4 regions of the Exiguobacterium sp. s35 genome follow, and region 3 is predicted to be linked to each of the others. Evidence: riboswitches for the same ligand, from Rfam matches in the RefSeq annotation. Region 3 holds a riboswitch; each other region holds the start of a gene.
What was found. Region 3 has a riboswitch for S-adenosylmethionine ahead of KNO75_RS11795 (Na+/H+ antiporter NhaC family protein). Riboswitches for the same ligand answer to the same signal wherever they lie in the genome.

Region 1 (5,833 bases), on a different contig from region 3:
AGGAAGCGATAAATCAATCACGACTCACGGGAATACGACGATTGCCGCGTTATCTCAATTATTAGAGGTCATGACCGTCGGCGGCGTCATCGTCATCGTCATTTATCACGGGCATGAGAGCGGAAAAGTCGAACGGGATGAAGTGCTTCATTACGTGGAGTCGCTCGACCAAAAACAGGCTGGCGTCCTCCGCTACGGTTTCATCAACCAAATCAATCATCCCCCATTCATCGTGGCGATTGAAAAACGCGCATAAGCAAAAGGCGGCTCATTCGAGTCGCCTTCTGTCATTCTTGAATCAATTCATAAAACGTCATCAATGTCTCCGCAAACTTGGTGTTCAAACGTTCATATCCAAAATGCGGGAATCCTTCCAACCGACGGATGTACACTTGATCCCCACCAATCTTCCGGCAGACGTTTAACGTCAACTTCACGTCCGCAAATTGATCGTCTGGTGCGTAGAAACAAGCAAGCGGAAGTCGTGGTAAGTGCTTCTTCTCTTCTTGATGTTCCACGATTTCTTCTTCAATCTCTCGATATTGCGCATACGTAATCTCACCGAAGCGTGACGATTCCTCGCCTCCACCAGTGAATGTCATCATCCCGAGCGGTAAGTCTGGTCGGAAACGGTCGACAGCACTCGCGACGACTTGTTTCAATCCGCCCATTTGACGAGTGGCATGCCAATCAAATAAAGGAGAGATATACGTCAAACTCCCAAGCGGCACATCATACTCTTGCAAGAGTCGGTTCGTGAAAAGTGCCCCGAGACTGAATGCAACGACGTGGATTGGTAGTTTGTATTCCCCTGCCTCACGCAACGCTCGCTTGATGAGCTGTTTATGGTCATCTGCCGTCAATCCGACCGATTGGTCACGGACGACAATTACCTCGTACTCGTCTTGGAGTCGGCGAATAAAGTTCTCACTAATCCGAGACGTGAACTGTAGCGGGTACACGATGACGATGACCCCTTTTCGTGCTTCTTCATATGTCATGCTGCCGTCACCTCATTTATGGACTATGTGTATTGTATCAAAAAAACATCAGCCGCAACTGATGTTTGAAAAAAATCCGTCTGGAGGCTTAGCTCGGATGATATCGTAAATGAATGAGTTCCATCGGTTGGTCGTATACCTCTTCTTGGATCCGATTCACTTCTTTAAACGATTGATGCAAAAGGAAGGCAATCGCTTGGTCATTTGAATTTTCAACGTACACTTCCATCGGTTGTGTTTTTTTCGATTGGAGATAGTTTAAAAAGGCTGCCCCATATCCGTTCCGGTGATAATCAGGGTGAAGATAAAGACGAAGCATCTCCCACATGTCACCGCGATCGATGGCATGACAAAATCCGATGACATCTTCTTCGAACTCGCCGACGATAAAATATTGCTCTCGTGCTTCTTCACTCGAATTGATCGCTCGAACAATCTCTTCTTGTCGATAAGCGCGCTCCATTGCTTTCAAACGATTCAAATCATCCTCTGAAATCGTCGCAAGTGCAATCGTTCGAATTAATGCTGCATCTTCTGGAACTGCTTCCCTCATGTTCATGACAGCTTCCCCCTTTTGGCCAATCTATTTGTATCATTCCCTATCGTCACGTTTTTATCCTGCCATTCGTTTCTTTTTCATGACGATTCATAAGAAAACGTTATGTCCGCAATCGACTAGGGTATAACACTAGCAATGCCAATCACATGAAGGAGTGGAACAACATGGAACCAAAATTAGAGCATGACCCGAAAGTCGAACAAACAGAGAATCCGAACCGTCAATTTGACCAAATGGATGCAGGAGGTCCAAAAATCAGCGTTGTGACCGGGATGTTACTCGGTGCCCTCGTCGGTGGTCTCCTCGCCTTACTTAGCTCTTCGAATCGGGAGCAGACGAAACAATCGCTTACGAATGCAAAATCTTCGGTCGGAGGCATCGTGAACGAAGTCAAACAAGACCCAGCAGGGAAAGCATCTCAAGTCATTGAACAAGTAAAGACCGCTTCTGGAAAGATTCAGGAAGTCTCAACAGACGTTCAAAACGTATATGAAAAAGTGGTCGGAGAAGTCGATACAGTCAAAGAAGACGTCAATAAAATCGTCGAGACGGCCCAAGAAGCCAAATCAGATTTACAAGACATCGGTGAAAAAGTCGTCGAAGCGAAGGATACCGCGCTTGGACAAGAAAACACTTCAACTGATTCGTCATCGAATGATCATAAACAGACACCTCCAACGACTTGAACCTAAAAAAACGACCTTTCCGTGGAAAGGTCGTTTTTGTTGATTACGCGAAACGCTTCGCGCCTTCTTCAAGAACTGCTGCTTTATCTGTTTGCTCCCATGGGAGTTCGATATCTGTACGACCGAAGTGACCGTAAGCTGCTGTTTGCTTGTAGATTGGACGGCGAAGGTCAAGCATCTTGATGATGCCTGCTGGACGGAGGTCGAAGTTCTCACGAACGAGTTCAACGAGCTCTGTTTCGCTCAATTTACCAGTGCCGAACGTATCGACAGCGATTGATACTGGATGTGCTACCCCAATCGCGTAAGCGAGTTGAACTTCTGCTTTATCCGCAAGTCCTGCTGCAACGATGTTTTTCGCTACATAACGAGCTGCGTATGCTGCCGAACGGTCAACTTTTGTAGGATCTTTACCAGAGAATGCGCCACCGCCGTGACGTGCGTATCCACCGTACGTATCGACGATGATTTTACGTCCTGTAAGACCTGCATCTCCTTGTGGTCCACCGATTACGAAGCGACCAGTCGGGTTGATGAAGTATTTTGTTTCAGCATCGATGAGTTCAGCCGGGATGACTGCTTCGATGACATACTTTTTCAAGTCTTCTTGAATTTGCTCGAGTGTGATCTCTTCTGCGTGTTGTGTCGAGATAACAATCGTGTCGATACGAACAGGGTTGTTGTCCTCATCGTACTCAACCGTTACTTGCGTCTTACCATCCGGACGGAGGTAATCAAGCATACCGTTCTTACGAACTTCAGCAAGACGACGTGACAATTTGTGCGCCAATGAGATTGGAAGCGGCATGAGTTCAGGTGTCTCGTTTGTCGCGTATCCGAACATGAGACCTTGGTCACCTGCTCCGATTGCATCGAGTTCCTCTTCAGTCATCTGACCTTCACGTGCTTCGAGAGCTTGGTCAACACCTTGCGCGATGTCTACTGATTGCTCGTCAATCGACGTCAAGACTGCACATGTTTCTGCATCGAAACCATATTTCGCACGTGTGTATCCGATTTCACGGATTGTTTCACGGACAACTTTCGGGATATCCACGTAAGTTGACGTTGTGATTTCACCAGCTACGAGTACAAGACCCGTTGTGACAGACGTTTCTGCCGCAACACGGGCATTCGGGTCTTCCGCTAAAATGGCATCCAAAATCGAGTCAGAGATCTGATCACAAATTTTATCTGGATGTCCTTCAGTAACCGACTCTGAAGTAAAAAGTCGACGGTTCAATTTTGACATTCAAAAAACCTCCTATAATAAGGGTGATATGTGGACGGTACTCGTTCCCCTTACGCGTTGCTTTGGGACGGTAATGAAAAAAACCTCCCCCGATGACATACATGGGGAAAGGTTGAATCGTTCTTCCTTACCCTCTTATCGTTCGAAGCTAATGGCTTCGCTTCAGGATAGCACCTTTTCCGCACAAGACTTCATGTCGGACGGTTGCTGGGCTTCGTAGGGCCTTGTTCCCTCCACCGCTCAGAATAAGAGTATCCGTTACGAAAACCATCATATAAATGACGCTCGATTATGTCAAGGGAATCAGACGAATTCGTTAAAGTTTTCACCGACTTGCAAAACATTTCTGTTTGTGAATCGTCAAACATTTTTTTAATTCGTTTCTGTTTTTTAACACCTTGTGATAAGAGAATGTGATAAACTGTCTTTGTAAGAAAGCGCTTACTTAGAGAGAAGAAACGCTTGTGTTTGATTAGTGTGTCACATATAATTAAAAATGTCATACTGATTAATCGTAATCGCGGAAGTATGCGGATTTCATCCACATCTATTTAGGGGAAAGGTGGGATTCAGGATGGCGACAACGCTCCTGAAAATCGAAGAATTAATTAATGGTGCCGACATGAAACGGAACTTGACGGTTCCAGAATTGGTGGAAGAAGCCATCCAAAATGGTGAAGGTGTACTGACAAAAGACGGGGCTTTATCTGTCAGCACCGGTGCTTTTACCGGACGGTCACCGAAAGACAAATTCGTCGTACAAGATGAAGTCAGCAACAACCTTGTCGATTGGGGAAAAGTGAACCAACCGATCGCGGAAGAGAAGTTTTCAGCACTTCTCGACAAAGTACTCAACCATTTAGAAAAGAAAGACAAACTTTATTACCTCGAAGCGTCTGCTGGTGCCGATGAGCACTATACGTTACCGGTCCGTGCCATCACGGAATATGCATGGCATAGTCTGTTCGCAAAACAGCTATTTCTACGCGAATGGCCAACGAAAGGTGCGTTCGATCCGTTCACTGTGATTTATGCACCGAGTTATAAAGCAGATCCTGCAGTGGATGGCACGAACTCAGAGACGTTCATTCTCGTTTCATTCGCCAAGCGCACAATTCTGATCGGGGGAACAGAATACGGTGGCGAAATTAAAAAATCAATCTTCTCCGTCATGAACTTCTTGCTACCTGAGCAAAACGTCTTATCGATGCACTGTTCGGCAAACGTCAACGATGCAAACGAAACGGCACTCTTCTTCGGGTTGTCGGGAACTGGGAAGACGACACTTTCAGCTGATCCACAGCGCCACTTAATCGGAGACGATGAGCATGGATGGTCACCGGATGGGGTCTTCAACATCGAAGGCGGTTGCTACGCGAAGACGATCAACCTTTCGCGTGAGAACGAACCACAAATCTATGATGCAATCCGTTTCGGTTCATTGATTGAAAACGTCGTATTGAATGAAGATCGTACGCCGGACTACAAGAACATTTCCTTGACTGAAAATACGCGTGCGGCATATCCGATCGAATTCATCGACAACGCGATGCTCCCATCACGTGCCGGTCATCCAAATACGATCGTCTTCTTGACGGCCGATGCGTATGGTGTCTTGCCACCAATCAGCAAACTGACGAAAGAACAGGCGATGTATCACTTCTTGTCTGGTTATACGTCTAAGCTTGCCGGTACGGAGCGAGGAGTCACAGAACCACAAGCAACGTTCTCGACTTGCTTCGGTTCACCGTTCCTTCCGCTCGCTCCTGAGCGTTATGCGGATATGCTCGGTAAATTGATTGAAGAACACGATGTGGATGTCTACCTCGTCAACACGGGCTGGACAGGTGGAGCATACGGCGAAGGTTCACGTATGAAACTCGCCTATACGCGTGCGATGGTCAATGCCGCCGTCAACGGTCAGCTTCGTGATGTGGAGACGATGAAACATGACATTTTCAATGTCGAGATTCCTGTAGCCATCGATGGTGTACCGAGTGACGTGCTCAATCCGCGAGATACGTGGAGCGACCCAGCTCGTTATGATGTAGAGGCAAAAGCACTCGCCATGAAATTTAAAGAAAACTTCAATCGCTTCACGAAAGCAAGTGAGTCCGTCATCGCAGCCGGACCACTCGTCATCTAACACAAAAGCACTGACTCGATTTTTTTATCGAGTCAGTGCTTTTTCCTGTCGCAACATCCAATCCATCGCTTGTTCGGTCGTCTCCCATTTATCCCAAAACGGGAGCTGGTGACCGAACGGGAGCACCCAAAACTCTGCCTGTTCTCCTAATTTCTCGGCGACGGCTGTCGCATGACGTAAGCGAACTTG
Region 2 (5,833 bases), on a different contig from region 3:
AATGAACGCGCCCAAGTTGATACCCATGTAGAAGATACTGAATCCAGCGTCACGACGGCGATCCGTTTCACTATACATATCTCCGACTATACTTGATACGTTTGGTTTCAATAAACCCGTACCAATAACAATCAACGCCATCGAGATGAATAAGAAGACGACACTACCTGGAATCGAGAGGACGATGTGTCCGAGCATGATGAACACACCACCGTAGAAGACCGCCCGTGACGTTCCGAATACTCTGTCCGCAAGCCATCCCCCAATGACCCCTGACATATAAACGAGTGCACCATAGACGGACATAATCGAGAGCGCGACGTTACGATCGAGCCCGAGTCCACCTTCAGAAACCTCATAGTACATATAGAATACGAGGATGGCCCGCATGCCATAGTACGAGAAACGTTCCCAAAATTCAGTGAAGAATAAGGTGAACAACCCTTTCGGTTGTCCGAAGAAGCCTTTTTGTGGAACACTGTCCACGATTGTCTGTTTATCGATCCTTTCCATGAAAGATCCCTCCTTAACCGTTTTATCATAAAAAGGATTATTATGATTGTAAAGTGAATTGAATGATAATTTCAAATTTTAATAAAGATGCAAAGAATGAAAAGACCACACTTCCATGAGCAGAGAGTGTGGTCGATGAGTGATTACGCTGTCTTTTGTTTTGCTTCCGTTGCCTGGACATGACGTCCGAGTTGCCAGTAAATAATGCCAGATAGGCAACTTGCGCCGCCGATCAAAATCAGTGCGATATGCCCGGCACGATTATCGAAGAAGACGCTTGCGATAATCGGTGCCGTCACACCGCCAATTAGCCATTGAACACTTGCAGCCCCATTATAGGCACCGCGCATATTCTCTGGAGCGATTAAGGCGATGAACGTCTGTTGGACAGGCGACATAATCATCTCGCCAAGTGTGTAAAACGCGTAGACGGCGAGTAAGATACCAACGAGTGGAAGGTAAGGAACATCAAGTGCGTACAAAGCCCTAGGGACGATGGCGAGTAAAATCATCCCGATTCCGAAGACGGTCGCTCCGGCAAGCATGACTTTCCCAAACGGTTTATTCCCGAGCTTCGAAGCGATTGGAAACTGGAAGAGGACGACCATGATTCCATTAAGTGCCAACAGGTATGGGAATGGGTTCTGTTGTGCGGTGTATGTCGGGAGCGACTCTTTCAAAAAGAGCGGTAACATGCTCTCGACGACCGAGAATCCCATTGATATGAATATACCCGCAAAGATGAAGATCAGAAACACGCGGTCATTATAAAATACGCGCAACACCTCCCGGTTGCTCGGGGTCTCATCTTCTGTGAACTCCGGCAATGATTCGCGAATGAAGTAGCCGAGCGCGAGGGCATAAAGACCGAAGATGAACGCCGCTGCAAAGAAAATCAGCTCGCGGTCGATGAACAGTACCGCACTCCCGAGGAGAGGTCCAAACGCAGCACCGATGTTATGCCCCATCCGTAATAGGCCGAATGCTTCGTTCATATGCTCGGGTTCTGTGACGTCAGCAACCATCGCACTAGCAGCGGGATGGAATAGTGAGTTAGTCAAACCGAGCATCGCATTTAGTAACAATAATGGCCAAAACGAATCCGCGAACGCAAAACCAATGAGGGCAAGCGCGTCACCGATGATGGCAATCATCATGATCGGTTTTCGCCCGTAGAGATCGGCGAGTCGGCCGCCAATCATCGAGCCGAGGAGCGCCATGATTGGTCCAGTCGCCATAATGATTCCGACTTGAAGGTAGCTATCTAACTGGTCGCTATAATAAAGGACTAAGAATGGGGCGATCATGAACATCATGATTCCCGTAATCGTCTCCCCTAAGAAACGAATCCAAATATTGCGGTCAAGCCGTTTGAGTGATTGAAACATACAGGTCACCTGCTTTATTTAATTTTAGACACAAAAGGGACGTCATATGCATAAAGGCATACGACGTCCCACGTTGTTTATGCATGCCTCGATAGGCAGGCGTCTTAGATCTGTTTCAATCGAAGAGGTGCCTGCCAATCAGTATGAACTTGAGTGAATGGTTTCGAAGATACTACTGACATGGGAACCTCTCCTTTCTGTTAATTGTGTTCTTCTCTTCAACTGTATGACACATTTCATGAATATGTCAACAGAATCATGAAGGGATTTAAAGTAACTCATTCAAATTTTTACGATTCAAACGATAGTCAATGAGTCTAGACAAGACGACTTGAATCATCGCGGTGATAGGGACACTCACGAACATGCCGACGAGACCGAACAGGCTGCCCCCGATAATGATGGACGTGATGACCCAAAATGGCGTGATCCCGACACTGTCACCAAGAATTTTCGGACCGAGCCACAATCCATCGAATTGTTGCAACAAGAAGATGAACAAGAGCACCAATACGGCGGTGAACGGGTCATAGAAGTATGTGATGATGAACGCAGGAATCATCCCAAGTAGTGGACCGACATAGGGGATGAAGTTGAGGACGCCGACGATGACACCAAGGAGTAGCGCATATGGCGCCCCGATGATCAAAAGTCCGATGACAGCCAAAACACCGATGATGAGACAATCGAGTGACTTTCCGATGATGTATCGTTTAAAAATATAATCCATCTCCTGAAAGATATCGATGGTCGTCTTTGCAGTACCGACGGGTAAAAGCGCGTAGAGAAGGCGCTTGAACATACGAGCGAAGACTTCCTTGTCTTTCAAGAGATAAATTGAGATGACAATCCCAATCAAGAAGTTGATCAATGTCATCGTAAAACTTGAGACATAACCGACAGACGAGAGGACGGCTGTTTCGACCCATCCCGAGTAGCGGTCCTCGAAGCGCGCAAAATCAATCGCCTGGGCGATGGTAGCGTTATAGTCTTTCAAGTAATTGTTTACATCACCAAGAAACGCATCGATTTGACGGATATAGACCGGTAACTCTTCGATAAGTGATGAAAGACTCGAGTAAATCCGTGGGAACAAGGTGACGACCGAGATCGCTAAAATCCCGATAAACGTGATATAGACGATGAGTAGACCTTGATACCGCTTCAAATGGAACCGTTCCTCTATATAAGAGAGTACGGTGTTGAGTAGTAAAGCGATGGCAATCCCCATGATAATCGGGGTCAGTAACTGAAACGTGTACTGCAAAACACGTGAGATGGTATCCGGTTCACTGATGACACGCCATAAGACGAGTAAAATCAGACCGATCACACTGAGTTTCCAAATAAGTTGACGATTAAGCTCCAATGCTCTATCCCCTCATACAAATATAATTTTTCTACCCTTTTACTATGAATGTTTTTTGAAAAGGATTCAATAGATGTTCACCTTGAAAAAAATGTTTGACACCGTTGGAAATGTCTGGTTAACTTAGGGACATACTAAAAGTACATAGCGAATAACACTTTCTATCAAGAGAAGCGGAGGGACTGGCCCGATGAAGCTTCAGCAACAGATTGCAAAATACTGTGCTAATTCCAGCAAGGTGACCTTGAGAGATGGGAAGGTGGTTGACTACATACGTCTGTATTGAGCACCCCTTTCCTCAGAAAGGGGTGTTTTTTCGTATCAGGAGGAAGAATCATGGCAGACAGACGTTCACAATTATTAAAATCTTTACCAACCCAACACTTCGTCGGATTAGCAGAAGAGGTCGCGGCGGTAGAAGCTAGTGGAAAGACCGTTATCCGGCTCGGACAAGGGACGCCCGACTTACCGACTCCCGCTCCAATCTGTAAGGCGCTCGAACGTGCCATCACGGACCCGTCGACACACCAATACGGTCCGTTTCGCGGACAAGCGCGCTTAAAAGAAGCGGTCGCATCATTTTATTCTCGGGAATATGGTGTCGAACTCGACCCGGAACGGGAAGTCGCTATCTTGATTGGCAGTAAATCTGGTCTGATCACACTCCCACAATGCCTCCTCGAACCGGGTGACGGCATCCTACTGCCGAACCCAGGGTATCCGGACTATATCTCGGGGGCACGTCTTGCCGGTGCCGAGATCATCGATTTGACGTTAAAAGAAGAAAACGGCTTCCTTCCGGACTATTCGACACTCGATCCGCTTCACGCTCGACTCATGTATTTGAACTATCCGAGCAATCCGACGGGTGCTGTCGCAACACCGGCATTTTTTGAGGACACCGTCGCATTCGCCAAACAACATGATGTGATGGTCGTCCATGACTTTGCATATGGAAGCATCGGGTTCGATAGTCACGTTCCTCCGAGTTTCCTTCAAGCCGAAGGGGCGAAAGAAATTGGAATCGAAGTCTATACAATGTCGAAAGCATTCAATATGTCAGGATGGCGTGTCGCGTTCGCGGTCGGGAATGCTGACATTATCGAGGCAATCAACACCTATCAAGACCACGTCCATGTATCTGTCTTCTCGGCCATTCAAGAGGCGGCCATCGTGGCGCTCGAGTCACCTCGCGAACTCCGTGACGACCTCGCGTCGCTTTATGAAACAAGACGAAACCGACTGATTGACGGATTACGCCGTGCCGGGTGGGACATTGAGGCGCCGAAGGGTTCCTTCTTTGTATGGGCGAAAGTGCCTGAGGGAGATGCAAAATCTTTCTCGACAAAGTTACTCCACGAGGCGGGCGTCGCCGTCACACCAGGCTATTTCTTCGGAACAGAGGGGGAGCGCCACATCCGATTCGGTCTCGTATCGTCTGAACAGAAGATTGATGAAGCGGTAGAGCGGATCGAGAAATTGTTCGCGGCTTATGAGGAGGTTCATCTATGATTCGTCAGGCGGTACTTGAGTACGATCATTCGAAAGACGCACTTGAGAATCTTCCCGCGCGTATCGGGAAGCGGGAGGCGCTTGTCTTGAGAGGGGAGAGGGGGTATAGCAAGGCGGTGCGCGTGTCGCCTCGCCTCGCGGATCTCCCGAGCGTACGATTTACCGGAGAATGTTCAGACGAGGAAGTTGAACGGTTGAACGGTTATCGACCTGACGTATGGATTGCCGTTGGTGGCGGCAAATTGATTGATACAGCAAAACGAATCGCGGCTTCTCAGAGCGTACCGCTCATTGTCGTCCCAACACTCGTGTCAAACTGTGCCGCCTTCACACCGCTTAGCGTCATCTACACTGAGGAAGGGTCATATATCCGTTACGACACATTTCCGGTCGTCATCGAGCGCGTCATCGCGGATGAACGACTGTTACGTGATTCACCTTACGACTATTTCAAGGCTGGCGTGATCGATACGGTCGCAAAGTGGTACGAGGCCCGATATATTAGCGGAACGACATCAAGGGATGCAGGCATTCAGTCAGGGCTATCGCTCGCGGCACAGTGTGGCAAGTTGATGGACCTGTCGATCCGCGAACAGGATTTCCGTCGCTACGGCACGGACATCCGATATATCGTCGATCACGTCCTCGCAATCGGTGATGCGGTCGGTGGGTTTGGAGATGCCGGCACACGTGTTGCTGTCGCGCATGCCGTTCATAATGCGCTCAGTCGCTTTGACTCGACTCATCATTGGCTACACGGGGATAAGGTGGGGTTCGGATTGGTGGTTCAAGAGCGACTGGTAGCATCTGAGGACACCGTAATTCTCGAGAACTGGCTTCAATCCATCGGTGCACCAACTTCACTTGCGCAACTTGGTATTCGTTTTGATCAAATCGATGAATTAGTCACATTGATTCGTAAAGAAATCAAGATTCAAGGATTTCGTGATTTCGATGATTTAGAACGGTTAAAAGAAATTCTCATAAATCTTCAAGAAGTGGTTTACAAATAATGCTTTTATCAGTAATATAATAACAAAATAATAGAACC
Region 3 (5,833 bases):
ATAATGCAGACGCTCAGCGAGTTGCGGGGTGATTGGTTGGGCACATTCGATAATCGTCAACCGGCTTGCGACGGCGATGGGTGCAAGTTCGTTCAATCGTTCGCGATTGGCATCAGAGAGGGTCGGGGAAGCGAGGACATCTAATAAAAAGCGTTCGAGTTCCGCGCTAATACGCCGTTCGTGCATCGCGATCGTCATGAGCAACTTTTTGGCAATGGTCGCTCCTTCTTGCAAGATGGCCAATTCTTGATTCGTGAACGGGTTCGTTCGAGCCAGGCTCCAAATATAGCCGAGCACTTCGTCATGTTGTTTGATGACAATTGCCGCACGTTCTCCTAGCCCGACAGCGAGACGTGCCGGAATGACGACAGGTTCATCCTGGTCAATCACTTCTCGTAAAATCCCGCTTTCCCATAAATCTTCGATGACGGCTTCTGGGACACGACGACCGATGATCGTCGCGATTCTGGCCGGATCGGTCGAATCGGGATGGGTGCTATAGGCGAGCAATTGGTGGTGACGGTTCTCGATCGTAATGGGTGCTCGAATCGCTTGACCGATTGCCTCAGCGAGTGTATCGAGAGACTCGTAAGATTTCTGCAAAAAAGGCATGTCGATTCCTCCTCTCTCTGAGTATAACTTCTTCTTTGTGAAACTTCACAAAAAGAATCGAGAGTGTGAGAAATGACATACCTTCAGTGGATTACATTGGGAAGAATAAGCCGACGGCGAGACCTAATAACGCCCCGACGATGACCTGGAACGGTGTGTGACCGACGAGTTCATTCAAGAGTGGGGTCTCGTGTTTAATTCCTTTGAAATAATCATTCAGCAGTCGAGCTTGAAAGCCGACCGCTTGCCGAACGCCGGTCGCATCGTACATGACGATGGTGGCGAAGACGACAGCGAGAGCGAATATGCTCGAGTCGATGCCTTCCATCCGTCCGATTGCCGTCGCGAGTGCCACGACCGTAGACGAGTGTGAGCTTGGCATACCGCCTGAAGCGAACATGATTTCAATTTCAAAATCCCGTGTTTTAATAAGTTCGGTTACGAGCTTGGCTGCTTGGGCGATAAACCAAGCGAGAATCGCGGCGAGTAAAGGTTCGTTAAACATGCATCTATTCACTTCCTGTCTGACATAGTATCTTCACTATACCCGAAAGCGGGGCAGGCTAGACGTTAAGATTTCGTCAAAAAAAGGTGTCATGGACGGCTTGTCCATGACACCTTTTGGTCGATTTTTGTTACCCGACTACTCCTTCAGTTTCCTGAAGTTTCTCTGCAATGTTATCGATGATATAACGGTTGCGTGGGTGTTCTTGACACTCTTTCGAGCATGAACGCATTTGTTTCGGTTCACACTCTTCACAACAGAAATGCTGTACATTGCACTCCGGGTTGGCACAATTAACGTAACGAACCGTCTCTGTCCCACAGTGCATGCAGTGCGAAACAACAGTCGGGTTCACAGAGTTGACAGGGACGTTGATGCGCTCATCAAAGACGTAAAGCTCACCATCCCAGTTTTCTCCTTTTGTCGCTTCGTCTTTTCCATACATCGCGACGCCACCTTTTAAGTGGAAGATGTTGTCGTGACCTTGGTCACGCATATATGCTGTAAATTTCTCGCAACGGACGCCACCGGTACAGTACGTGAGAAGTGTTTTCCCTTCGTAGAGGTCTTTGTTCTCTTCGAGCCATTCCGGCATGTAACGTGAAGCCTCTACATCGATTTTGATCGCGTTTTTAAAGTGACCAAGTTCGTACTCGTAGTTGTTACGAACGTCGAGGATGACGACATCATCACGATTCATCATCTCTTTCCATTCTGCTGGTTCGAGGTATGCACCGTGTTGTTTCGGCACATCAAACTCGCCATCAAAGCGCCACGTCACGAGCTCTTTCTTGTGACGGACAAAAATTTTCTTGAATGCATGCTCTTCGACTTCATCGATTTTGAACTCGATATCGCTGAAGAGTGGGTTTGCTTTCAAGTCATGCATGTATTGCTCAGTTTGTTCCCAAGTACCAGAGCACGTCCCGTTAATTCCTTCGGAGGAAATCAAGATACGTCCTTTGATGCCGAGGTCTTTACAATACTTCAAATGTTCTTGCGTGAGTGTTTCTGGGTCTTCGATATTGACGTACTTATAGTACAGCAAGACCCGCATTGGTTTTGTTTCCATATTGTGTTGCTCCCCTGTGTTCAGTTTTTTGCAGGAAAACGAACGTTGGGTTGTGTCGTTCGACGAATAGACTTGCCTGCAACCACAAGTCCATTATTATATGATAAATATCACGACGAATTTTCGCAAATGGTTTTTAATTTTTTTTGACGAATGCAGGGAGATGCGTCTTGTAAATCGAAATCGGGTAATAGAGTAATAGTAACGAAAGTTGAAGGTGGAACAACTATGCTCACTTCTCTCCAACAGTACATCATCCAATTAATCGAATGGTTGCAAAGTTTGCCTGGCGGTCCTTGGGCCGGACTCGGCGCTCCGTTTTTAGAAGCCATCTTTCCGTTTTTGCCACTCGTTTTAATCATTTCTGCGAATGCGGCGACATACGGTTTTTTACTAGGAGTCCTTTTATCGTGGATTGGGAACCTTCTCGGAACGATTGTCGTCTTCGCAGCCGTCCGGTATGTGTTCCGAAAACCGATGACGCGCTGGCTCGAAAAACATAAGGCGGCGGTTTATTGGTTAGAACGAATCAATCATATGAGTCCGATTTCACTCGGATTCTTGTATTCACTCCCGTTCATCCCGGTCAGTTTGATCACTTATTTGCTGGCGCTCATTCAGATGCCGCTCCGCACATTCATTTTAGCGGCAGGATTCGGGAAACTACTCGTCGTCGTCATTTTCTCTGTCATCGGGGATCAATGGGAAGAGTTTATTCAAAGTCCATTTCGTTTATCGATGCTCGGTCTTCTTTTGGTCGCATTATGGGCCATCAGCCGGGGACTAGAAGAAATTCTCAAACGACGCGCTTTCAAGAAACGAAACGAGCAATTGAAACAAGAAATGGTCACGAAACGACAAACACCCCTTTGAACAAGGGGTGTTTTCGCTTAAGACTGTTTTTTAAAGCGCGGGAAGTTGAATGCGATGGCGATCCCTCCACAAATAAAGAGGAGGAACGGATAAAACATGAACGGCACGAGATCCGGCGATGCGGTCTTCGTCAGCTCTGCCGCTATGAGGAGTTGTGCTCCATATGGCAGAATTCCTTGTACCCCACATGAGAAGATATCGAGTACGCTCGCTGATTTTTTCCGTTCGATATCATATTCGTCCGCAATGTTTGCGGCAAGCGGTCCGGCTACGAGAATCGAAATTGTATTGTTTGCCGTCGCCACGTTCGTCGCGCTGACAAGACCAGCGATACTCCACTCGGCACCGGCACGTTTTTGGATTCGTGACGTCAACGCGTCACGCAAATACGTGAGTCCGCCGTTGTGCGATATGAGTCCGACGAGTCCGCCCATGAGTAACGTCAGAAACGAGATTTCGGCCATGCCGACCATGCCGTCGGCGATAGCGGTCACGAATGCTGTCACCGATAAGCTTCCGTCGAGGAGACCGATGATACCAGTGAGCGTGATGCCGCCCAAAAGGACGAGAATAACGTTCAGTCCTGTTAACGCTAAGCCGATAACCGCGAGATAGGGAATCAGTTTATACCATTCGAATGCAGCGACATCGACCGTCGACTCACCGTTCGATAAGACCGCTAGTAAAATCGTCGTGATGATAGCGGCCGGTAAGACAATCCAGAAGTTTGTCCGGAACTTATCACGCATGTTCGTCCGTTGCGTCCTTACGGCGGCAATTGTTGTATCCGAAATGAACGAAAGGTTGTCCCCGAACATCGCGCCTCCGACAACTGCGGCGGCTGCGATGGCGACGTTCACGCCACTCTCTTCATGAATACCGAGAGCGATTGGTGCAAGTGCCGCGATCGTTCCGGTCGATGTTCCCATCGCCATTGAAATGAAAGCAGCGATGACGAATAGTCCGCTCAAGAGAAGCGATGGTGGTAAGAGCGTCAACGCGGCGTTGACCGTCGCATCGATGGCGCCAATCGATTCGGCTACGGTTGAAAATGCACCGGCGAGTAAGAAAATAAAAATCATAATGATGATTCCCGGATTTCCGGCACCTTGTGCGATGCGCTCCACGGTTTGTGTCGCACTTCCTTTTGTCATGAATGCTGCGACTAGCAATGCGATGATCGCTGCGACGAGAACTGGGAACTTATAAAAATCCCCATAGTAGACACCTGCCCCGATGAAAAAGAGCAAAAAGACGAATAACGGCAAAAGTGCCCACTTGTTGGCTGTTGGTTGTTCCAAAATAATCACCTCACTAAAAAATAAAAAGGACCTTTTTCTCAAGAAAAAGGTCCTTCGTGCGAAATACCCTTTTCATCTTTCGAGCAATACGCCCGCTGGATTTGGCACAGGTTCCCCGCTGCCGAGACTTCACAGGGCCAGTCCCTCCGTCTCTCTCGATAAAAAGTGAATCTATCTAATTATTAAACACGTTCCCTAACGTACCTGTTTCGAATCCGGTTGTCAACCTAAAAACTCCCCAATTCGATGTGAAAAAGGGGAGTTTACGTCGTTAAATTGTTGAAGTGGGCTACTCGGTTCCGCCCTGCGTATTTTCCACCGACATAGAGCGCACGGTCAGCGTTTCGAATCGTGTCATCTAGACGCTTGTTCCCGAATGCTTCAATCGTATCGACCCCGATAGACGCGGTCACAGAAATCTCATGATGGTCAACAAGGAACGGTTTCGCTTCGATTTGGTGGCGAATCCGTTCTGTGATCTCGATGGCTTGGGTCATGTCGCAATGGTTGAGTAGTAAAATGAATTCTTCGCCGCCATAACGAGCGGCAAAGTCATCCGTTCGAAGTACTTGCCGAATGCGTCGACCGAATTCTTGTAACACTCGGTCACCGACCTGATGACCGTACGTATCGTTAATTTTTTTGAAGAAATCAATATCGAGCATGGCGACAGATATCGGATACATCGACATATCCGATATTTGTTGAATGCCGTATTCATAAAACGCACGCGCGTTGGCAAGAAGCGTCAAACTGTCTGTCCGGCTCTCGGTATAGAGACGATCCCGCTCGTGACAACGGCTAATCGTTCGATTGAACGATTTTAACAACTTGATGATTTCATGCTGAATGATTTTCGGATATGCGTATACGGGTTCTCCCGTCATGACGATCCATGTACGAATCTCTTCGATTTCCTCCGAACGGACAGAAACAAAGCTATGATAATCGTCATGGAAGGCGTCGGAAAGTGCGGTATCCCATTCAAACCGCATCTCATAGTCGAGAATTTGCTCGATTGGTTGACTCATCTCAAGCAGTGCAAAGACGACCGGTCGATCGATGGGCTGTCGCGTCTTCAAATCGAAGTAGAGCGTGCGGTCGAACAATTTGAACTCGATATAACCTTCGTCGTAATGGTTCAACTGTTCACACTGACTTAAAAAGACTTCGATTGCTTGCGCCTCACTCTGTGACAAAGAGACGGCTTCTTTAGCTTCATCATATTGCTCGATCAAAGATTTGAAGGCGTCTTGCCGTTCTTTTTGAATGAGAAGTCGTTTAATGAAGAACGTCAAGGCAGCGGCGATACTACTGACGACCAGTAAACTCGTCTCCCGGAAGAATGATGCCGCTAGAATGAAGGTCAAACTGACGACGTATGTGTAGAAAGCGATTTTCATAAAATCGCTCAATGCGATGTCGACGCGGAACCACCATTTCACCTGATATTTTTGGAATACCGTGTTT
Region 4 (5,833 bases), on a different contig from region 3:
CTGTCGCAAATCCGATGAGCAAGAGTCCGAACGACAATGTTGAGATTCCAAAAAAGAGTGACTTGATCGGAGAGACACGAATCCCGAAACGCATAATCGGATATTGCACGATGAGCACCGTGATTGCGTTCGTCGTCAATAAGTAAGCGAACAATCTCGAACCGTCTTCTAACCCGTCGCTTAATGCGATGAATTGAGGAAGCGTCGAATTGAACTGACTGTAACCGATAATCGCGAAGATCATCCCGATGATGACCGCACGGAATGTCCGGTCGTCTCGTAAAACGCGAAACGTCTCCGTCAAGCGTGGCCGTGCCTTGACCCCGTCTCCTTCTTCAAATGGATACTTATAAAACAAGATCGAGATGATGATTCCATACAATATGTATACTGCCGTCACGACAAAGAATGCGGTCTTCACTCCGGTGAGAGATAAGACGACCGCCAAGAGTGGCCCGATGGCCGCGGCGATATTGATCATGAAGTAACGGACGTTATAGACGATGACCCGTTGGTCTGCCTGCGTCGTGTCACTGATGAGTGCCCGCGAAGCCGGTTCTAAGAAAGATCGCGACATGCCCATCAACATCGATAACATATAAAACCAAATCAGCTCGGTCGCGAGCGCGAGACCAGCGAACGTGACGGCATTGAGCACGATGCCGATCAACATGAGCTGTTTTCGCCCATATCGGTCAGAGAGTGTCCCCCCAAAGAAGCTCATGAACAGACCCGAAAGTGCCGTCACGGCAAAGATTGTTCCAATCACACTCGCCGAAAAGCCGAGCGTGGCCAGATAGATTGCAAAAAATGGCATGACAAAAAACGTCGCCAGTCGTGCAAAAAATGTCCCGAACAGGACGCCCCACGTCAGTGGATGAATCTGTCTGAGCTTCATCCAAATCCCCCCTTTTCTTTCATATATGTAGTGTACTTCTCTTTATGAAAGAACACTAGACAAAAAAAGACCCAGGGGATGACCCCTGAGTCGAGACTGCTTATTGTTGTACCGGTACGACCGCACCTTTGTATTCGTCTAAGATCCACTGTTGTGTCTCTTCAGAAGTCAATACTTCGAGGAGTGCTTTGACGCGCTCATCTTCTTCGTCCCCTTCACGTGTGACGATCAAGTTGACGTATGGTGAGTCTTCGCCTTCGAGTGCGATGGCATCTTCAAGTGGGTTGAGACCTGCGTCGATTGCGTAGTTCGTGTTGATGAGGACCGCATCGCCTTCTCCGTTGTTGTAAGCTGTCGGAAGAAGTGCTGCTTCAACGTCTGTTTTGAACTTCAAGTCTTTAGGATTGTCAACGATGTCAGAGACTGTCGCATCGACCGTCTTGCCTTCAGCAAGTGTGATGAGACCTTCTGATTGGAGCATCGTGAGAATTCGTCCGTGGTCAGCGACCGATGAACTCATGATGATTTCTGCGCCTTCAGGAAGTTCATCGAGCGATTTGTATTTCTGTGAGTACACACCTATTGGCTCGATGTGAACGCCACCCGCAGATGCGAATTTGTAGTCTTTGTTTTCAGCCATTTGTGACTTGAGGTATGGCTCATGTTGGAAGTAGTTCGCATCGAGCTCACCGCTTGCGAGTGTCTTGTTCGGAAGTACGTAGTCTTGGAACTTCTTGATTTCGAGTTTGTAGCCTTTTGCTTCATATTCTTCTTGTACGTGCTCTAAAATCTCAGCGTGCGGTACGTTCGACGCACCGACAATCAATGTTTTTTCATCGCCAGAACCTGTTTCTGCCTCTTCTCCGCCGCAAGCCGCGAGAACTGTGAATGCTGATAAAGCTGTCAATCCAAGTACTGTTTTCCAAGTTTTCATTATGAATCCCTCCAAATGGTGTATGTGTAATTAAGCTGAACGTTTATCAATTTTTGTGACGAGTCGGTCACCGATGAACTGGATGACAAACACGATGATCAAGATGAGCACCGTCGCCACGAACGTGACGTCGTTTTGTGAGCGTTGGAAACCTTCCAAGAAGGCCAAGTTCCCGAGTCCGCCGCCTCCGACGACACCGGCCATCGCCGTATAACCGACGATTGCCACAATGGTCACCGTGAGTCCTGAAACGATTGCCGGAAGAGCTTCCGGAATCAAGACTTTGTAGATGATTTGCCATTTCGTCGCTCCCATCGATTCGGCCGCTTCGATGACCCCACGGTCGACTTCACGAAGCGCAAGTTCGACCATTCGAGCATAGAACGGTGCCGCTCCGATGATGAGCGCCGGAAGCGCCGCCGTCGAACCGAGCATCGTACCAAGCAGGAACAACGTGAACGGGATGAGTAAAATGATTAAGATGATGAACGGGATCGAACGAAACACGTTGACGATTGCGCTGACGAAGACGTAAATTGGACGATTCTTCAATAATAGCGATTCGTTTGTAATATAAAGAATCAAACCTAAAGCGAGTCCAATCACAAACGTCGCGACACCCGCGACGAGCGTCATGTATAACGTCTCCCATGTCTGTTCCATCATGATTTGCCAGTCTACGTTAGGAAACATCGCTTTCCACCTCCACTTCTACTGATTGCGAACGAATCGACGCGATGGCGCGTTCGATTTCTCGTGCTTCCCCAATCAATTGGATGAATAGCGTGCCGAGCGCACCGACTTGTGACTGAGTCACGTTCCCGCCGATGATGTTGAATCCGATGTCGTGCGTCTTAAGGACGTCAGACAAAATCGGTTGTTCTGCCGTTTCGTTCAAGAATTTCAATTTGACGATTTGCCCACTCGGATAGCGTGCTTTCAAATGTTCGAACGTGAGCGACAGATCGTCGACCGCTCCGATTTGTTTCACGAATTCTTTTGTGATTGGCTGCTCCGGATGTTGGAACACGTCAGAGACTTGACCTGTCTCAACGACTTTCCCTGCCTCCATCACGGCGACGCGATGACAAATCTTTTGGATAACGTGCATCTCATGTGTGATGAGGACGATTGTCAATCCGAGTTTCTTATTGATGCTGACGAGCAGTTCAAGAATCGAATCCGTCGTCTTCGGGTCGAGCGCGCTTGTCGCTTCGTCACAGAGGAGCACCTCTGGATTTGTAGCGAGCGCGCGGGCAATCCCGACTCGCTGTTTTTGACCCCCGGATAATTGTGACGGATAGCTGTCTTCGCGACCTGATAGTCCGACGAGCTCGACGAGTTCCTGGACCCGACGCTTCCGCTCACTTGCCGGAACCCCGATCAATTCGAGTGGGAAGCTGATGTTTTCTGCGACCGTGCGCGACCACAGAAGGTTAAAGTGCTGGAAGACCATCGAGACGTTCTTGCGAACCCCTCGTAATTCTTTCGGGCTGAGCTTCGTGAGTTCACTCCCGGCGACCTCGATTTCACCGCTAGACGGTGACTCGAGACGGTTGAGCAATCGGATGAGCGTCGACTTCCCCGCCCCCGAATATCCGATTATTCCAAAAATTTCACCGCGATCAATCGTTAGTGACACATCATCGACCGCCTGGACACGACCATTCTTCGTATCGAACCATTTGGCGACGTTTCGTAATTGAATCAATTCCTTTCCCTCCTGACAACAAAAAAAGCGCGCACGTTTGAGCAAACGTGCGCACTTTATCGTACGGACAACGATTGCTCTCATCTCTCAAGGTTTCTCACCTTGCTGGAATTAGCACCATTTCGGATTGCTCCGCGGTTGCTGGGCGTCATAGGGCCAGTCCCTCAGCCTCTCTTGATAAGAGTGTTGTGTATTCGATTAGCTTTATCATAGCGACAGCTTTTTCTGCTGTCAAATCATTTTTTCAAAAAAATCAAAAAAAGGTGCCGTCCGAGGACGACACAGAACGTAGCACCTTGAGTCACGGAAGGACAGCCCATAGATGAAAATCTTTTGCCCGTTCAAGATTTACATCCTTATATGGGGGAGATTCACCAATCATCACTCGATCTTGACTTGGACCGTGCGATTATACGGAACGTCTTTCTTCGCTTGATTTTTTTGGGGGACAATCGAAGGGAAGATTGACGTGTATTCGTATAAAGGTAGCAGCGGCTTCACCAAAACGTCTTGATGTCGGGAATATCGCGTCCTATTTTGTGTTCAAGTAAGATGTTGTAATGAATATACCATTCGTGAACTTTCTGTGTCAACTGATTATTTAAAATTTTCAGATTATTCTAATGTTCCTCTCTCACTTTACGAAAGAGAGGACGTGTTGAACGTTTTGAAAAGCGTAAAGACGATCCCGAACCTCGCCATTTTCAAGCTTTAACAGCGCTGGGACGCTCATCACCTGATAAGCTTCAAGTTCTTTTGGGATATAGTTCGCATCGCGCTTTTCAATCTGAATTTCAGGGTCGACCGCCTCGACAACCGTCAACATTTTCTCCGCGACAGCGCATGTACCACACATTGGGGCGTATATATATAAGTATCCGTCTGTAATCATTTTTCTCACCTCTCTTGTCATTATAATAGTCGTTCGAGTCCCGTTCAAAAATCGTGCTCTCGTGAAATTTCAGAATTTTTCAATGATTCTCTTGACTCTTCTGTCGGATAGGAATAATATGGGTTCTAACTTTATCGCTTTTGTACATAACAGCAAAGAAGAAGGACAGGTGAATGAATGATGACGGAACAGGCAACAGGTACGACAAAGCAATTTACGATGAACGTCTTAAACGGTCTCAGTATGGCGATTCTGATCGCCCTCATCCCGAGCGCGCTGCTCGGTGAACTCACGAAAGCTATACTCCCTTATTTTCCGTCTCTTCAATTCATATTGGATGCGACGACGATTGCGATGCGACTCCTCCCGGCCATTATCGGTCTTGCCGTCGCGATGCAGTTCGGACGATCGATTTTAGAGGCTGGAACAATCGCCATCGCAACCTATGTCGGCAGTGGCGCCGTTCGAATTAACGAAGGTGCGTTCGTGATGGCCGGAATCGGTGACGTAATCACAGCCGGTGTGACCGCTGCGATCGCTACGATTCTTGTCATGAAGCTCGCCCCGCATTTGAAGACGTATACGGTCATCGTCATGCCGATGACAGTCATTGTCGTCGCAGGCGGCATCGGTGCCTTCTTATTGACGTATATCTCACAGATCACGACATACATCGGATACCTCATCATGACGATGACGGATCTTCAACCGGTTCTCATGGGCATCTTGATCGCGATGGCGTTCTCGCTCATCATCGTCTCGCCGATTTCGACTGTCGGAATCGCGACCGCGATTAGCTTATCAGGCGTTGCAGCCGGTGCGGCAAACCTCGGCGTCGTCGCCGCCGGGTTCGGTCTCGCCATCGCGGGTTGGCAGGCGAACGCGACCGGTACATCGATCGCCCACTTCCTCGGATCGCCGAAGATTCAAATGGCAAACTTCGTCCGACGCCCGATTATGATGCTTCCGATTTTGGCGAATGCGGCCATCCTCGGTGCGCTCGCTGGTATATTAAGAATCGAGGGGACTCCAATCAGCGCAGGGTTTGGCGTATCTGGACTCATCGGACCGGTAAACGCGCTACATCTCATGCCGGGCGGGTTCGCCTTGTTCAACGTGCTTCTCGTGATCGTCTTGTTCGGGCTCATTCCAGTCGGACTTGGGATTTTCTTCTATCGTGTGTTCGAACGGGCGACACTCGTCAAATCGGACCACTACCGACTCGATTTCGAGTAAACAAAAAAAGCCGGCTTCTCCAATTAGGAGAGGCCGGTTTTACTTATCCTTGAATCATCGCTTCATATTCTTCTGCAGACATGAGCTTGTCGAGATCCGACTCTTCCGTCAACTCAACTTCGACCATCCATGCATTTTCAAACGGTGACTCGTTGACGAGTT

Region 1: another riboswitch for S-adenosylmethionine. It lies ahead of metK (methionine adenosyltransferase); the one in region 3 lies ahead of KNO75_RS11795 (Na+/H+ antiporter NhaC family protein).
Region 2: another riboswitch for S-adenosylmethionine. It lies ahead of KNO75_RS04115 (aminotransferase class I/II-fold pyridoxal phosphate-dependent enzyme); the one in region 3 lies ahead of KNO75_RS11795 (Na+/H+ antiporter NhaC family protein).
Region 4: another riboswitch for S-adenosylmethionine. It lies ahead of KNO75_RS06640 (methionine ABC transporter ATP-binding protein); the one in region 3 lies ahead of KNO75_RS11795 (Na+/H+ antiporter NhaC family protein).

Annotation. Positions count from the first base shown of each region.
Region 1 covers NZ_JACSKI010000001.1:1,218,564-1,224,396, forward strand. Annotated here, with positions in the region: gene mnmM (tRNA 5-(aminomethyl)-2-thiouridylate-methyltransferase MnmM) at 1-256, shown strand, start outside; gene KNO75_RS06305 (alpha/beta hydrolase) at 288-1,001, opposite strand; gene KNO75_RS06310 (GNAT family N-acetyltransferase) at 1,090-1,560, opposite strand; gene KNO75_RS06315 (hypothetical protein) at 1,725-2,246, shown strand; gene metK (methionine adenosyltransferase) at 2,290-3,498, opposite strand; SAM riboswitch class I at 3,631-3,750, opposite strand; gene pckA (phosphoenolpyruvate carboxykinase (ATP)) at 4,073-5,644, shown strand; gene KNO75_RS06330 (alpha/beta hydrolase family protein) at 5,669-5,833, opposite strand, start outside.
Region 2 covers NZ_JACSKI010000001.1:795,224-801,056, reverse strand. Annotated here, with positions in the region: gene KNO75_RS04130 (peptide MFS transporter) at 1-513, opposite strand, end outside; gene KNO75_RS04125 (MDR family MFS transporter) at 657-1,901, opposite strand; gene KNO75_RS04120 (AI-2E family transporter) at 2,170-3,270, opposite strand; SAM riboswitch class I at 3,429-3,528, shown strand; gene KNO75_RS04115 (aminotransferase class I/II-fold pyridoxal phosphate-dependent enzyme) at 3,607-4,782, shown strand; gene KNO75_RS04110 (iron-containing alcohol dehydrogenase) at 4,779-5,795, shown strand.
Region 3 covers NZ_JACSKI010000002.1:268,073-273,905, forward strand. Annotated here, with positions in the region: gene KNO75_RS11775 (PucR family transcriptional regulator) at 1-612, opposite strand, end outside; gene KNO75_RS11780 (divergent PAP2 family protein) at 704-1,129, opposite strand; gene trhO (oxygen-dependent tRNA uridine(34) hydroxylase TrhO) at 1,248-2,189, opposite strand; gene KNO75_RS11790 (TVP38/TMEM64 family protein) at 2,418-3,062, shown strand; gene KNO75_RS11795 (Na+/H+ antiporter NhaC family protein) at 3,080-4,363, opposite strand; SAM riboswitch class I at 4,433-4,528, opposite strand; gene KNO75_RS11800 (GGDEF domain-containing protein) at 4,627-5,833, opposite strand, start outside.
Region 4 covers NZ_JACSKI010000001.1:1,283,927-1,289,759, forward strand. Annotated here, with positions in the region: gene KNO75_RS06625 (MDR family MFS transporter) at 1-898, opposite strand, end outside; gene KNO75_RS06630 (MetQ/NlpA family ABC transporter substrate-binding protein) at 999-1,832, opposite strand; gene KNO75_RS06635 (methionine ABC transporter permease) at 1,863-2,525, opposite strand; gene KNO75_RS06640 (methionine ABC transporter ATP-binding protein) at 2,515-3,543, opposite strand; SAM riboswitch class I at 3,621-3,727, opposite strand; gene KNO75_RS06645 (thioredoxin family protein) at 4,178-4,435, opposite strand; gene KNO75_RS06650 (PTS sugar transporter subunit IIC) at 4,613-5,671, shown strand; gene gcvH (glycine cleavage system protein GcvH) at 5,715-5,833, opposite strand, start outside.